One region of the Terrabacter sp. RAF57 genome, then DNA from elsewhere that is predicted to be linked to it. Evidence: predicted binding sites of a transcription regulator. Region 1 holds the regulator's gene; each other region holds the start of a gene.
What was found. The regulator LexA, encoded in region 1, represses DNA repair genes until DNA is damaged. The targets are predictions, from matches to a motif close to TCGAACANNTGTTCGA.
Positions count from the first base shown of each region.

Region 2: a site for LexA is predicted at 2,009-2,024, ahead of AB4Y83_RS01690 (DUF222 domain-containing protein). Genes of this name have one in related genera too.
Region 3: a site for LexA is predicted at 2,944-2,959, ahead of AB4Y83_RS08660 (HNH endonuclease signature motif containing protein). Genes of this name have one in related genera too.

Region 1 is NZ_JBFRDT010000004.1:95,564-100,062, reverse strand. It holds gene AB4Y83_RS07620 (phosphotransferase) at 1-338, shown strand, start outside; gene AB4Y83_RS07615 (hypothetical protein) at 342-1,277, opposite strand; gene lexA (transcriptional repressor LexA) at 1,387-2,112, opposite strand; gene AB4Y83_RS07605 (LysM peptidoglycan-binding domain-containing protein) at 2,341-2,754, shown strand; gene AB4Y83_RS07600 (hypothetical protein) at 3,022-3,327, shown strand; gene AB4Y83_RS07595 (alpha/beta hydrolase) at 3,363-4,499, shown strand, end outside.
Region 2 is NZ_JBFRDT010000001.1:350,932-355,430, forward strand. It holds gene AB4Y83_RS01680 (hemerythrin domain-containing protein) at 1-276, opposite strand, end outside; gene AB4Y83_RS01685 (esterase/lipase family protein) at 474-1,895, shown strand; gene AB4Y83_RS01690 (DUF222 domain-containing protein) at 2,028-3,485, shown strand; gene AB4Y83_RS01695 (VOC family protein) at 3,920-4,333, shown strand; gene AB4Y83_RS01700 (MFS transporter) at 4,350-4,499, opposite strand, start outside.
Region 3 is NZ_JBFRDT010000004.1:319,044-323,542, reverse strand. It holds gene AB4Y83_RS08670 (LD-carboxypeptidase) at 150-1,187, opposite strand; gene AB4Y83_RS08665 (bifunctional o-acetylhomoserine/o-acetylserine sulfhydrylase) at 1,241-2,557, opposite strand; SAM riboswitch class IV at 2,648-2,767, opposite strand; gene AB4Y83_RS08660 (HNH endonuclease signature motif containing protein) at 2,997-4,499, shown strand, end outside.

The DNA.
Region 1 (4,499 bases):
ACGGGATGCGCTTCTTCGACTTCGGTGACGCCGTGCTCGCCCACCCGCTGTCCGCGCTCTTCGTCCCGCTCAACGTGCTGCTCCACCGCTTCGGCGCCACCCCGGACGACCCTCGGCTGAGGCGGGTGGCGGACGCCGCGCTCGAGGTCTGGGGCGACGTCGTCCCGGTCGCTGCACTGCGCTCGGCCCTGCCGTCCGCGCTGCGGCTCGGGCGGCTCGGGCGCGCCGAGTCGTGGCTCCGGGTCACCGCGACCCTGACGCCGGAGGAGGCGGTCGAGCACGGCGACGCCGGCACGTGGTGGCTCGGTGCTCTCGGTGACGAACCGCCGCTGTCCTGAAGGCTATTCGGCCACGGACCGAGCCGAACGCGCCTCGGCGCCATCGGCCTCGCGCAGGTCCCACAGCTCCTTGGTCTGCACGCCCCAGTAGGCGGCGAAGAGCACGATGATGATGACCTCGGCGATGAGGATCAGGTGGTCGAAGCCGCGCACCGTCAGGGCCGTCAGCACCGTCGCCCCCAGGGCGAAGGCCAGGGCGACCGCGATCGCGATGTAGATGCGCTTGTAGAGCGTTCCGCTCGCGCCGGTGCCACCGGTGGTGCCTTGGTGGCGCTCCTCGGCGCGCAGGGCGCTGAAGACCATGACGGCGATCACCCCGGCCACCATGGTGCCCGCGGCGATGCCGTGGCTCAGCGCGATGAACCGGTCGCGCAGCACGAGGAAGAGGGTGAGCTCCGCGAGCAGCACCAGACCGCAGACGGCCGAGACGACCATCGAGCGCACCGTAGGCCGGTCGGACGGGGCGCGCGTCATCGCGCCGCGCTTGAGCCAGGCGGCCACGAGGGCCGCGAGGACGGCGACGACGACGAGAGACCAGATGTTGTTGCGCACGGCCGCGGCGATCTCGGCCGGGGTCTGGGTGTACGCGTTCGGCCCGCACCGCCCGTCCGGCACCGTCGGGACCATGGCGACGACGAAGGCCATGAAGCCCGAGAAGTTGAGCAGCACGTCCTCCTCGGGCGAGTGCCCCTTGTAGGCGATGAGGCTGGCCCCGAGCGCGCACAGCGAGCCGACGAAGACGGTCCGCGCCGGCGTGTAGTAGTACGCGCTGATCGAGCCGAGCCAGCACGAGTGGTCGGTCTCCCACCACCACTGGTAGCCCACCGAGAGGAGCAGCATGAGGAGCAGGGCGATCATTGCGCCGCGCAGGTAGCGGTAGGTGAAGACGACGTCGCGGGTGCGGCCGGGTGCCATGGCGGTCTCCTTCGCAGGACTCACGAGTCAGAGTCTCGCGCCGTCGCGTCCGATACGCCTCCCGGACGCGACGATGCCGCCGGCGCGAGGGGCGCCGACGGCATCCGTCGTCGGGTGGGGGAGCGGCGCGTCGTCAGAGCCGGCGCAGGACCGCCGTGACCTTGCCGAGGATCGTCGCGTGGTCGCCGTCGATGGGCGAGAAGTCAGGGTTGTGCGGCATGAGCCACACGTGCCCGTCGGTGCGCTTGAACGTCTTGACCGTCGCCTCGTTGTCGAGCATCGCGGCCACGACGTCGCCGTTCTCGGCGTGCTGCTGCTGGCGCACGACGACCCAGTCGCCGTCGCAGATGGCGGCCTCGACCATCGAGTCGCCGGTGACCTTGAGTAGGAAGAGATCGCCCTCGCCCACGAGCTGCTTGGGCAGCGGGAAGACGTCCTCGACGACCTCCTCGGCCGTGATCGGCACGCCGGCGGCGATCTGGCCGAGCACCGGGACATAGGAGGCCTCGGGGCGCGCGTCGCCCGAGTCGGTCTCGGTGTCGTAGTGGTCGCCCCGTGGACGTGGCACGGTCGGGTCGCCTCCGCGGTAGCCGAGCTCCTCGGCCTTCGCGTCGGGAGAGACGACCTCGAGGGCCCGCGGCCGGTTCGGGTCGCGTCGCAGGTAGCCCTTGGCGACGAGGGCGTTGAGCTGGTGGGAGACGCTCGAAGGGCTGGCGAGGCCGACGGCGTCGCCGATCTCGCGCATGCTCGGCGGGTAGCCGCGCCGGTCGACGGAGTTGCGGATGACCTCGAGCACCCGCCGCTGGCGGACGGTGAGACCGTCGCCGGTCTCGCGATCGGGAAGCTCGGTCACGCCCATGGTGTCCCCTTCGTCGGCTCGTCAGTCCGCGTCGTGACGCTGGGTGTGGGGCCAGTGTCAGTGGTGGCTGGTGAGGTCTGTGGTGTGAGGAAAGACTACGCAGTTCGAACACAGTTGCCAAACACCTGTTCGATGCGTGTCTCGACTTCATCGAACATACGTGCTACAACTCGTACAGACGTTCTATCGAACACGTGTTCGCCAGATCAGGAGCAAGGGGAGGTCACCATGAGCGCCATCGTCCTCGAGGCCGTTCGTCAGCCGCACACCGAGGAGCCCGCGCGGTCGCAGCCGACCGGTCGGCCCCGTCTCGTCCTCGTCCCCACCGGGCCGGAGGCCGCTCGTGCGGCGCGTGCCGCGAGGCCGCCGATGCGCCTGACGCGTTTCGGTCGCCTCGTCGTGACGCTCCTCGTCGCGGGCGTCGTCTCCCTCCTCGGCGTCGGACTCGCCGGTCAGCTCGCGTCGGCCACGGGCGAGCCGCGCACGATCACGGTCCGGTCCGGCCAGACCCTGTCGGGCATCGCCGCCCGCGAGCTGCCTGAGCTCACCACGGCCGAGGGTGTCGTCGAGTTGCAGATCGCCAACGCGCTCAGCACCAGCTCGGTCCACGCCGGCCAGCAGCTCGTCGTCCCGGGTCGCTGACCCGGGGCCTCCTGGGCCGGCCGAGGACGTATGCCGTGTGTCCGGCTGCGCCCGTCCCGGCCCTTCCGATCCGCCGCGTTGGCTCCACCTTCAGCGGCTGGCGGTAGCGGCGCTTCGACCCCGCCGTTCCTGCCCCGGACGCCGCATCCCTGACCGGGGTGCGGCGTCCTGCTGTGCCCGCAGCTGCCGTTCCCGACCCCTGTGGATGACGGGCTCGAGTCCTCGGGCGCCTTGCCTAGCGTGGCTGTCCTCGGAAGGGAGCAGGGGATGCGCTACGACGTGGACACCGACGCGCTGCGCGAGGACGCCGCCTCGGTCGGCGAGGTGCTGGCGCGGGTGCGGCGGCTGAGGATCGCCGACGAGCTGCGGCCACTCGGTGGGGCGATCCCCGGTGGTCGTGTCGCCGGCGGCCTCGGCCAGGTCGCTGCGGCGTGGGAGGCGCGGCTGGCCGGGACCCGCTGGGAGCTGCGCGAGCTGGGCCGCTGCCTCGCCACGGCCGCCGACACCTATGACGCCGTCGAGCACGCGTCTCGGCAGGCCCTGCGGTCGTCGTCATCCGGCGGCACCCGATGAGACCTGGTGTGGCGGGTGCCGGTGCTCCGCTGACCATGACCGTCGCCGATGTCCGGGCCTGCCGGCCGCAGTCCCTGCTCGAGGTGGGCCGGCGCCTCGAGGAGCACCGCCTCCGGGTCCTCGGACTCGCGGAGCTCGTGCTGTGGCGTCGCGCCGCCGCGCCGCGCTGGTCGGGCGCGGCCTCCTCGGCGGCCGCCGACCGCTACGGCCTCGTCGTCGCCGGCCTCGGACGGCTCGCGGGGAGCATCGCGGTGACCGGTCACGCGGTCGGGCACGCCGCGGCACGTCTGCAGTCGGCGCTCGAGCTCGTCGGTCGCGCCGACCGTCGAGCCGCCGACGAGGGCGCCTGGGTCGACGGCGAGGGTCGGCTCTTCCTTCCCGTCCGCGCGTCGCTCGGTGACCCTGCAGGCGAGGCGCACCGGGCACGGCTCGACGAGCTGTTGAGGGTCGAGGTGCACGCCTGTCTGGCGCGGGCCCGACAGGCCGCGAGCCAGACCGACGACGAGCTGTGGAGAGGGCTGCTGACCGCTGCCCGTGGCGCGACGGCGTCTCCGGGGACTGCCGGGCAGCTGGACCCGCAGCTGCCACCTCCGCCGGCGGGGCCCTCGACGAGTGCCGGGGTCGGCGGTCAGGTGTTCGCCTCCGCCGCCTGGTGGCGGTCCCTGACCGACGAGGAGCGACGCCGCGCCATCCGTGAGCGTCCGGACTGGGTGGGTCCTCGCGACGGGGTGCCGGCCGCCGCTCGCCACGAGGCCAACCTCGTCCTGCTCGGCCGAGCGGAGCAGGCTGCCTGGACCCGCGAGCAGGAGGCGCAGCGGGCGGCGTCTGCGAGCAATGCCGCCGAGCGCACCCGTTCGGCCGAGCACGTGGCGGCCCTGCAGGCGGTGCGCGACGTGCTCGGGCGTCGCGACGGTGGACCCCGACGTCTGCTCCTCGTCGACGCGAACGGACCCGACGTCAAGGCGGTCGTCGCGATCGGCGACGTCGACCGGGCCGAGCACGTCGTCACGTTCGTCGGCGGCCTGTCGACCATGGTCGGGGCCGATCTCCGGCGCTACGACGACACCTTCGTGCGGATGCGTTCGGAGGCCAAGGCGGTGGCGCGTGGTGAGGACGTCGCACTCGTGACGTGGATGGGCTACGACGCGCCGCAGGTCCACGAGATCGTCACG
Region 2 (4,499 bases), on a different contig from region 1:
GACCTTGCGCACGGACTTGCGGATGTCGTTGTGGTCCTTGACGGCGTCCTCGACCTCCTCGTCGACGGACTCGGCGTCGGCGCCGCCCGTGCCGATGCGCAGCAGCTCCGGGTAGAAGTAGAGCTCCTCGGCCTCGGCGTGCGTCTCGAGGAGGATCTCGAGCCGCTTCCAGACGGCGGCGAGGCCCTCGTGGTCGTCGCGCGGCCACTCCTCGAGCATGGCGAACATCCGTCGCTGCTCGTCGTGCTGGCGGAGGATGACGTCGGTGATGTCCACGGAAGGCCTCTCTGTCGTCCGGCGGGTTCCGGAACCACTGTGCCGCATCCATACCCGATGCCGTCGTGGGCTTGGCCGTTTCGCGTATCAGCGGGGCCCGCTGGTGCCACCGTTGGTTGGTCGGGAGTGTCCGACGCAGTTCATCGACGCAGTTCACCGGCGCAGTTCATCGACGCAGGGATGGGTGGTGGGTCCGCATGACGAGCAACGACCTGGTCGTGGTGCTTCCGGGGATCACCGGCAGCACGCTCGGGGTCCGGGGTGACGACGGCTCACCGGCGAGTGAGAACCTCATCTGGGCTCCGAGCGCCGGCGCCGTCTGGAAGCTGCTGACCGGCGGCCGGTCGATCCTCAAGAAGGTCCTGCCGGAGGGGATCGGTGACGACCACCCGGGCGACGGCGTCGAGCCCGTCGCGCTCATGCCCGACGTCCACGTCCTGCCGGGCATCTGGACGCCGATCCGCGGCTACGACGTGCTCGTCACCGCCCTCGAGAAGCAGGGCTACCAGCGGGGCACCGGCGGCAAGCCGGCGACGCTCATCACGTACGCGTACGACTGGCGCCTCTCCAACCGCTACAACGGCGCTCGCCTGAAGACCGTCGTCGAGCCGGCGCTCGAGCAGCTGCGGTCGCAGGGTGGGGCGTATGCCGACGCGAAGGTCGTCTTCGTCTGCCACTCCATGGGTGGCCTCGTCGCCCGCTGGTACATCGAGAAGTGCGGCGGCGCCGAGGTGACCCGCAAGCTCATCACCCTCGGCACCCCGTGGCGCGGTGCGACCGACGCGCTCACGCAGCTCGTCAACGGTGTCAAGAAGGGCATCGGTCCGTTGTCGATCGACCTCACGGACTTCTCGCGCAGCATGCCCTCGCTCTTCCAGCTGCTGCCGGAGTTCGCCTGCATCGGCAACGCGGGGGGTTACGCGAAGACGACCGAGGTGCCGGTGCCCAACGTCAGCACCGCGATGGTCGCCGACGCGATGGCCTTCCACACCGATCTCCAGGCCGCCGAGTCCGGCCGCCCGGGGAGCCGGACCTCCTCGCACATGATCGTCGGCATCCGGCAGCCGACCGCGACCACGGTCCAGCTGTCGGGTGGCACGGCCACGGCCTACCAGGACTTCGGCACCGACAACGACTTCGGTGACGGAACGGTGCCCCTGACCGGGGCCGTCGGTCTCGGCGAGGCGCTCGACACGAACCTGGCCGTGCGGGTGCCCGACCAGCACACCAACCTCCAGTGCAACCAGCTCGTCCTCGACCAGGTGCAGGAGATCCTCACCGCCAAGCCGGTCCGTCGTCGCGAGATCACCGACACGAACGTGCGTGCCGTCGTGCCCGACCTCGTGACGCAGGGCCAGGCCCTCAAGGTGGCCTTCGACCTCGAGGCGGACGACCCCGGGGCCGACCCGCCGCGCAAGGCCGTGACCGTCACCATCACGAGCGAGGAGGGCACGGTGCTCGCGAGCGTCGAGCCGACCCTGCGGAAGGGCCATGGCGTCGCGACCTTCGACGACCTTCCCCCTGGCACGCACACTGTGACCGTGGGCGGCTCCGGACCCGGCACGACGGTGCGACCCATCACCTCGACGACGCTCGTCTGGCCGAAGCCGACCCGCTGAGGGATCGAGCCCGGCGCCGACCGATTCGCGTGGACGGCTCGCGACGGCTCGTCGACGGCCTGCGGGTCTGGGCGTGTGTGGGCCTGTGGACAGCCGAGGGGCGCTGTCGGTGTTCGAACGTATGATCGAATCATGATCGCAGCGACCAAGGAGCGTCCCGGGGGTGGCGCGCGCCATGAGGGTGTCGCCCACCCCGATCGGCAGCCGGGTCCCGTGGGCGAGCGGAATTCAGCTGTCGCGGAGGTCATGGGGCTGACCGACCTCCCGGGGCTCGCGGCACGACTGGCGTCCATGGCTGCGGAGCTCCGGCTCGTCGCACGCACCACGCCGCTCTGGGCGATGGCCGAGACGGGGCTCGGTGACGCGATCGAGCAGGCTCAGGCGGTTCGCGAGATGGCGCACAACCTGTCGGCCGTGTTGGCCGCCGAGGTGAGCGCGCGAGGACTTCCCGACCGTTCCGGGCTCTCCCGCAACGACTGGGTCGCGGGTCACGCTCCGGGCCTGGCTGCAGGTGCGTCAGCCGCCCTGACCGCCGTGGGCGCGGCCATGAACGAGCCCCGGTGGGGTGCGCTGTCAGGAGGCGTCCGCGACGGCTCGCTCTCGGTCGACAAGGCTGCGGTCATCGTGCGCTTCCGTGACGACGTCATCCGGTTCGCCGATGCAGCCCAGGTCGACAGCGTCGTCGACGCGATGGTCGAGGGTGCGCCGGCGCTCGGCCTCAAGGAGCTGCGGCGACTGGCAGCGCACGGCCGGGCGAGCCTGCGCGCCCCGTCGGTCGTCGAGGACGACGACCAGCGCCTCCGCGCGGCACGCTCGCTGACGAAGATCGGCCGGTGCGCCGGGATGACGGAGTACCTCTGGAGGCTCGACCCCGAGGGGTCGGCGATCGTCGACGCCGCGATCGACGGCTTGGCGCGGCCGCGCCCTGATCTGGACTGGAGTCGTTGGCTCGAACAGCCTGGCAGCGGCGCGTCTGCCGCCGGCGACAGCGACGGCGACGGCGACGGCGACGGCGACGGCGACGGCGACGGCGCGAGAGTCCAGCGCGGGTCCGTCGATCCCCGGTCGGCGGCGACGCGCCGTGCCGACGCCCTGCTCGAGCTGATCGGACGCGCGGTCGCGGCGCCCCAAGGCGTCACCCGAACGCCGAGGACGAAGCTCGTGGTCACGATGTCGCTGGAGGCGTTGCTCGACCGGCTGCGGGGTGCCGGGCTGGCCGACAACGACGAGGTTCTGTCCGCAAGCACGGTGCGCCGAGTGGCCTGCGAGGCGGAGGTCATCCCGGTGGTGCTCGGTGGTCGGTCCGAGGCGCTCGACATCGGCCGCGAGGACCGCTACTTCACGCCCTCCCAGCGGTTGGCGCTGGCCCAGAGGGACCACGGCTGCAGCTACCCGGGCTGCACCGTCCCGCCGCAGTGGTGCGAGGCGCACCACGTCGTGCACTGGCTGCACGGTGGTGCGACCGACCTCTCCAACGGCGCCCTCCTCTGCGGGCGGCACCACACGATCGTCCACCAGCTCGGACTGAGCGCGGTCGTCACGCCGGACGAGGCCATCTGGCACCCACCTCGCCAGCATCGACGACCCTGACGCGTCGCGGGCCGGGGCGCGTGCACGGGATGGTCCCGGGTCCATTCCGGTAGCGATGATCCCTGCTCGGCGGGACCAGGTGGCGAGCGAAAGGCGGGGGCGATGTCCAGGTGCGGCCGGCCTCCGGCGCACGGCCGCTCTCAGACCCCGCGATGTCGTGCGCCGCCACGCGCGGGGTGCCGCCGGTCGGGCCCTGGACCATCCCGCTCCGTTGATCCCCGCTCCGTTGATCCCCGCTCCGTTGATCCCCGCTCCGTTGATCCCCGCTCCGTTGATCCCCGCTCCGTTGATCCCCGCTCCGTTGATCCCCGCTCCGTTGATCCCCGCTCCGTTGATCCCCGCTCCGTAGATCCCCGCTCCGTAGATCCCCGCTCCGTAGATCCCCGCTCCGTCGGTCTGACGCACTCTCGTCAGGCGGTGGTTGGGTGGTGGGCATGACCTCAGAGAAGAAGAGCACTGGATCGACGATCGGCTGGGACTGCGTCGCGCTCGACTGCGCCGACGCGGCAGGGGTGGCGCAGTTCTACGCCGAGCTGCTGGGCGGCCGCGTGGAGGCCGACGCCGAGGGCGACTGGTTCAACGTGCTGTGGGACGGCCCCCGCATCGCGACCCAGCTCGCACCCGGGCACCAGTCCCCTGACTGGCCCCGTGGCCAGCAGCAGGCGCACCTCGACTTCGTCGTCGCCGACATCGCTGTCGCCCACGAGCGGGTGCTCGCCCTCGGTGGCACGGCACTCGATCCTGTCGAGCCGCCGCAGCCGGCGCCGGATCGCGGGTTCCGCGTCTACGCCGACCCGGCCGGCCACCCGTTCTGCCTCTGCCGTCCGGCCCCGGACGCCTGGGGCTGAGGCGGGCCCGCGACCGTCAGCCGAAGTCGAGTCCGTCGAGGGATGCCGACGGCTTCTGGTCGGGGAGGCGCAGCATGCGGAACGAGTTGAGCAATCCCAGCAGACCGGCGAGGAGAGGGACCAGCAGGGCGATCTGGAGCGAGCGGTTGCGGGCTGCGTCGTTGAT
Region 3 (4,499 bases), 220 kb from region 1:
GCTCTGGCGAGCGTCGTCGTGCTGTGCCCGACATCATCAGTTAGTCAGGCAACGCCCCGGAAAATAGCATGTTCCGCTCAGGCCGACGACTGGCCCGACACGGCCCATCGGAGAGGTGCACGGCCGGGTGGGAGCTGGCGATCCGCGGATCACTGCAGACGCTGGGTAATTCGGTGGGTTTCGCCGTCGTGGACCACGCTCGTCGTGGCGCCCTGGACGAGAGCGAGGAACGGCTGCACGTGCCCGCACTCGACGTCGGCGAGGATCGGCACGCCGAGCATCCCGAGCGCGTCGACGACGGCCGCGTGCTGGGTGAAGCCGTGCGGCTCGGGCGCATGGGTGCGTGAGACGAGGACGCCCGTGGCGGCGTCGAACCAGCCGCGCAGGCGCATGGCGTGCAGGGCCCGACAGATGTCGTAGCAGCTCCACTCGGCGATGTCGAGGAGCACGACGACGCCCTCGGGCGCGTGGTCCCGCGCGAAGGCGCCCATGTCGGCGAAGCGTCCGCCGGCCAGGAAGCTCACCGTCTCGACGCAGCCGGCGACGAGGCGGCCCGAGAAGGTGGCCGGCTCGTGCTCGTGACCCGGGTCGATGCGCGTCCACGTGCCGCGCCCTTCGAGGGTCATCTCGGAGACCGTCGGGTTGCCGGCGTAGTCGTCCCAGCCGCCGGTGCGGTGCCGCCCGGGGGAGTGCTGGCGCAGCTCGTCACCCACGGCGGCGGAGGCGACGTCGACCCAGTGGAGTATGCCGTCCGGCACGGCGAACGGGGTGTCCATGAGGTTCTGCCCGTGGATCGTCGCGATGCCGGTGGTCAGGGTGAGCGGGGTCAGCCACGTCGACGTGTCGGAGAAGCCGACGCACCAGGTCGGCTCGGCCGCCGAGACCGCATCGAGGTCGAGCAGGTCGAGCAGGTCGATGCCCGTCTCGCCGCCCCACGGCGGCACGACCGCCCGGGTGCTCGGGTCGAGCAGCATCGACATGAGCTCGTCGGCGCGCGCCCTGCGCGGCCCGCTCACGTGGGTGGGCGCGTGGTTGAGCTCGCCCACGACGACCTCGAAGCCGCGGTCACGGAGGCACTGGACGGCATACGCGAACCGCCCCCAGAGGGCGTCGGAGACGCCGGAGCTCGGCGAGGTCACGCCGATCCGGTCGCCGGGGCGCAGCGGGGCGGGGTAGCGGATCGGCATGGCTGCCATCGTGCCAGCCACGCCGATCCGCTTCAGCCCGGTGTCGGGCGATGTCAGGCCTTGGCGGCCGTGAAGCCCTGCTCGAGGTCCGCGACGATGTCGTCGATGTGCTCGATGCCCACCGAGAGGCGCACGAGCCCGGGCGTCACGCCGGCGGCGAGGCGGTCCTCGTCGGGACCCTGCGAGTGCGTCGTGGAGGCGGGGTGGATGACGAGCGAGCGCACGTCGCCGATGTTGGCGACGTGGCTGTGGAGAGTCAGCGCCTCGACGAACTTCTTGCCGGCCTCGAGCCCGCCCTCGATCTCGAACGAGAGCACGGCCCCCGCGCCGCGCGGCGTGTACTTCTCGGCGAGGGCGTGGAACGGGCTGTCGGGCAAGGACGCCCACACGACCTTCTCAACCTGGTCGTGGCCCTGGAGGTAGGCGGCGACCCGGTGCGCGTTCTCGAGGTGACGCTCGATGCGCAGCGACAGCGTCTCGATGCCCTGGGCGATGAGGAACGCGTTGAAGGGCGAGGCGGCTGGACCGAGGTCTCGCAGCAGCTGCACCCGCGCCTTGAGGATGAACGCGAGGTTGGCGCCGAGGGGGCTGCCCACGCCGAGGTCACGGGCGAACACGAGCCCGTGGTAGCTCTCCTCGGGCGTGTTGTAGTTGGGGAACTTCTCGGGGTCCGCGCCGAAGTCGAAGTTGCCCGAGTCGACGATGACACCCGCGATCGAGGTCCCGTGGCCGCCGAGGTACTTCGTCGCCGAGTGCACGACGATGTCGGCGCCCCATTCGATCGGGCGGATGAGGTAGGGCGTCGCGACGGTGTTGTCGACGACGAGCGGGACGCCGTGCTCGTGCGCGAGGGCCGCGACGGCCTCGATGTCGAGGATCTCGCTCTTGGGGTTGGCGATGGTCTCGCCGAAGAGGAGCTTCGTGTTGGGCCGGATCGCCGCCCGCCACGAGTCGATCGACGTCGGGTCCTCGACGAAGCCGACCTCGATGCCGAACTTCGGCAGCGTGTGCTTGAAGAGGTTGAAGGTGCCGCCGTAGAGGCTGGGGGAGACGACGACGTGGTCTCCGGCCTCGGCGATGTTGAGCACGGCGAGCGTCTCGGCGGCCTGGCCCGAGGCCACGAGGAGGGCGCCGACGCCCCCCTCGAGTGCCGCGATCCGCTGCTCGACGACGTCGGTCGTCGGGTTCATCAGACGGGTGTAGATGTTGCCGAACTCCTTGAGCCCGAAGAGGTTCGCGGCGTGGTCGGTGTCGTTGAAGACGTAGCTCGTCGTCTGGTAGATCGGCAGCGCGCGGGCTCCCGTGGCACTGTCGGGGGCCTGGCCGGCGTGGATCTGCTTGGTCTCGAAGGACCAGTTGGGCTCGGTCATCGGTCGTCCTGCTCTTCCTGGGTCGTGTCGCTGACCGGGTCCCGTGTCACCGGGCCCCCGTGCACCGACGGGTCGGTGCGGGAGAGAGGCTCTCCGCGCTTGCCCGAGCGCCGGGTGGCGTCGACGGGCCAGGTCTTCACCCGGGGCACCCCACCGCGGTTGGAGGGTTGCCGGCCAGCGAGCCGGGGCTTGTCGCTGGCGCTCATGACCTACCGGCGAGTGTACGTATGCGTGTCCGCCAGGTGGGAGGGCGTGTCCTCATCGTGGACGGGCACTTTCCGACGCACGCTCCCGACCGGCCCAGGGCGGGGTCGAACCGGACGGGATGGCTTGCAGGGCAGACGAGTTCGTTGTCCACAGGGGGTGCCCTAACTCTTGAAAGTCGCTCGAACACCTGTTCTGCTTGATGCATCGAAGGATCACCGAGAGGAGGCTCACCGTGCCGTACACGCCGTCACCGGTGGAGTCCTCCGGTGTGCCGGCGGGTGGGCGCTGGACGACTCTGCGGGTCGCGTGGACGGGCGATCGTGGCCGGCTGTCCCGGTCGCTGGGACCGGTGCTGGAGCGCTGGCGCGCGGATGCCGCACTCACCTGCGTTCCCGGTGCTGCGGTGGCCTGCGGGACGGGGCGCGCCGGTGATGCTGCCCGGGTGGTGGCCGGTGAGCGTGCGGCTGCAGCGGTGGCGTTGGAGGGGTTGGCGCGGGCCGGGGAGCGGGTGCTGGCCGAGATCGAGGCGCTCGAGGTCGCCAAGGCGCGCCTCGAGGCCGACCTGCTCGCCGCGTACGGCGCGCTGGCCGGCATCGAGGCCCAACAGGTCGACGCCCTCCCGGCCGGGGCCGCCGCCCGGGTGTCCGCGCGGGTCTCGCCCGAGCGGGTCGTCACCGAGGAGATCGCCCTCGCGACCGGGGTCGGCGCCGGGGAGGTCGCCCGCCGGCTGGCGCTGGCCACCGCACCCCGCCGGCACCGGGTCGTCCTCGGTGCGCTGCGCGCCGGTCGGTTGTCGCTGCACCGGGCGCTGCAGGTCGTCTCCGACACCGCCCAGCTCCCGGACGCGGACGTCACGTCGGTCGCGCAGGCGGTGCTCGCCCCGTCCCGGGACGGGCAGCCCGTCCCGCAACGGACCTTCACCGCCCGCCTGCGACGCGCGGTCGCGTCGGTCGATGCCCGCGGCGCCCAGGAACGGCACGCGCACGCCAGGGCCCGGCGCGGGGTGTTCGGCCGGCTCACCGACGACGGGATGGGCTGGCTCACCGTGACCACCGACGCCGCGAGCGTCGCTGCCGTCATGGACCGCCTCGACACCACCGCCCGGGGGCTGCGCGGCGCGGGCGATGCCCGCAGCCTCGACCAGCTCCGCGCCGACCTCGCCACCGACGCCCTGCTGCACCGACCGGGCCACCCCGGGGCAGCACTCCCTGCCGCGCCCGGACCCGCCGTCGACGTGGCGCCCCGGGAGGCGTCCGGAACCGCGTCCGGAACCGCGTCCAGCACGGCATCCGGAGCCATGCCCGGGACCATCTCGGGTGAGGCGGCGGCGCTGGCGTGGATCGTCGTCCCGTTCGAGGTCGCCACCGGCGAGGCCGACACCGCCTGCGAGCTCCCCGGCCACGGCTGGGTCACCGCCACCCACGCCCGCGAGATCATCACCCGCCCCGGATCCGTCTGGGCCACCCTGCCCGTCGACCTGCCCACCGGCCACGCCCTGTCCAGCCCGACCCACAGCTACCGCCCGACGCGCGCCATGGTCGAGCACGTCCAGGCCGTCGACGGAGTCTGCCGCGGACCCGACTGCCACGTCCCGGCCACCCGCTGCGACCTCGACCACGAGACCCCCTGGCCCACCGGACCCACCAGCGTCGGCAACCTCCACGCCAAACACCGCCTCCACCACAACCTCAAGACCGACGGCATCTGGACCTCCACCCCGACCCCCCACGACGGC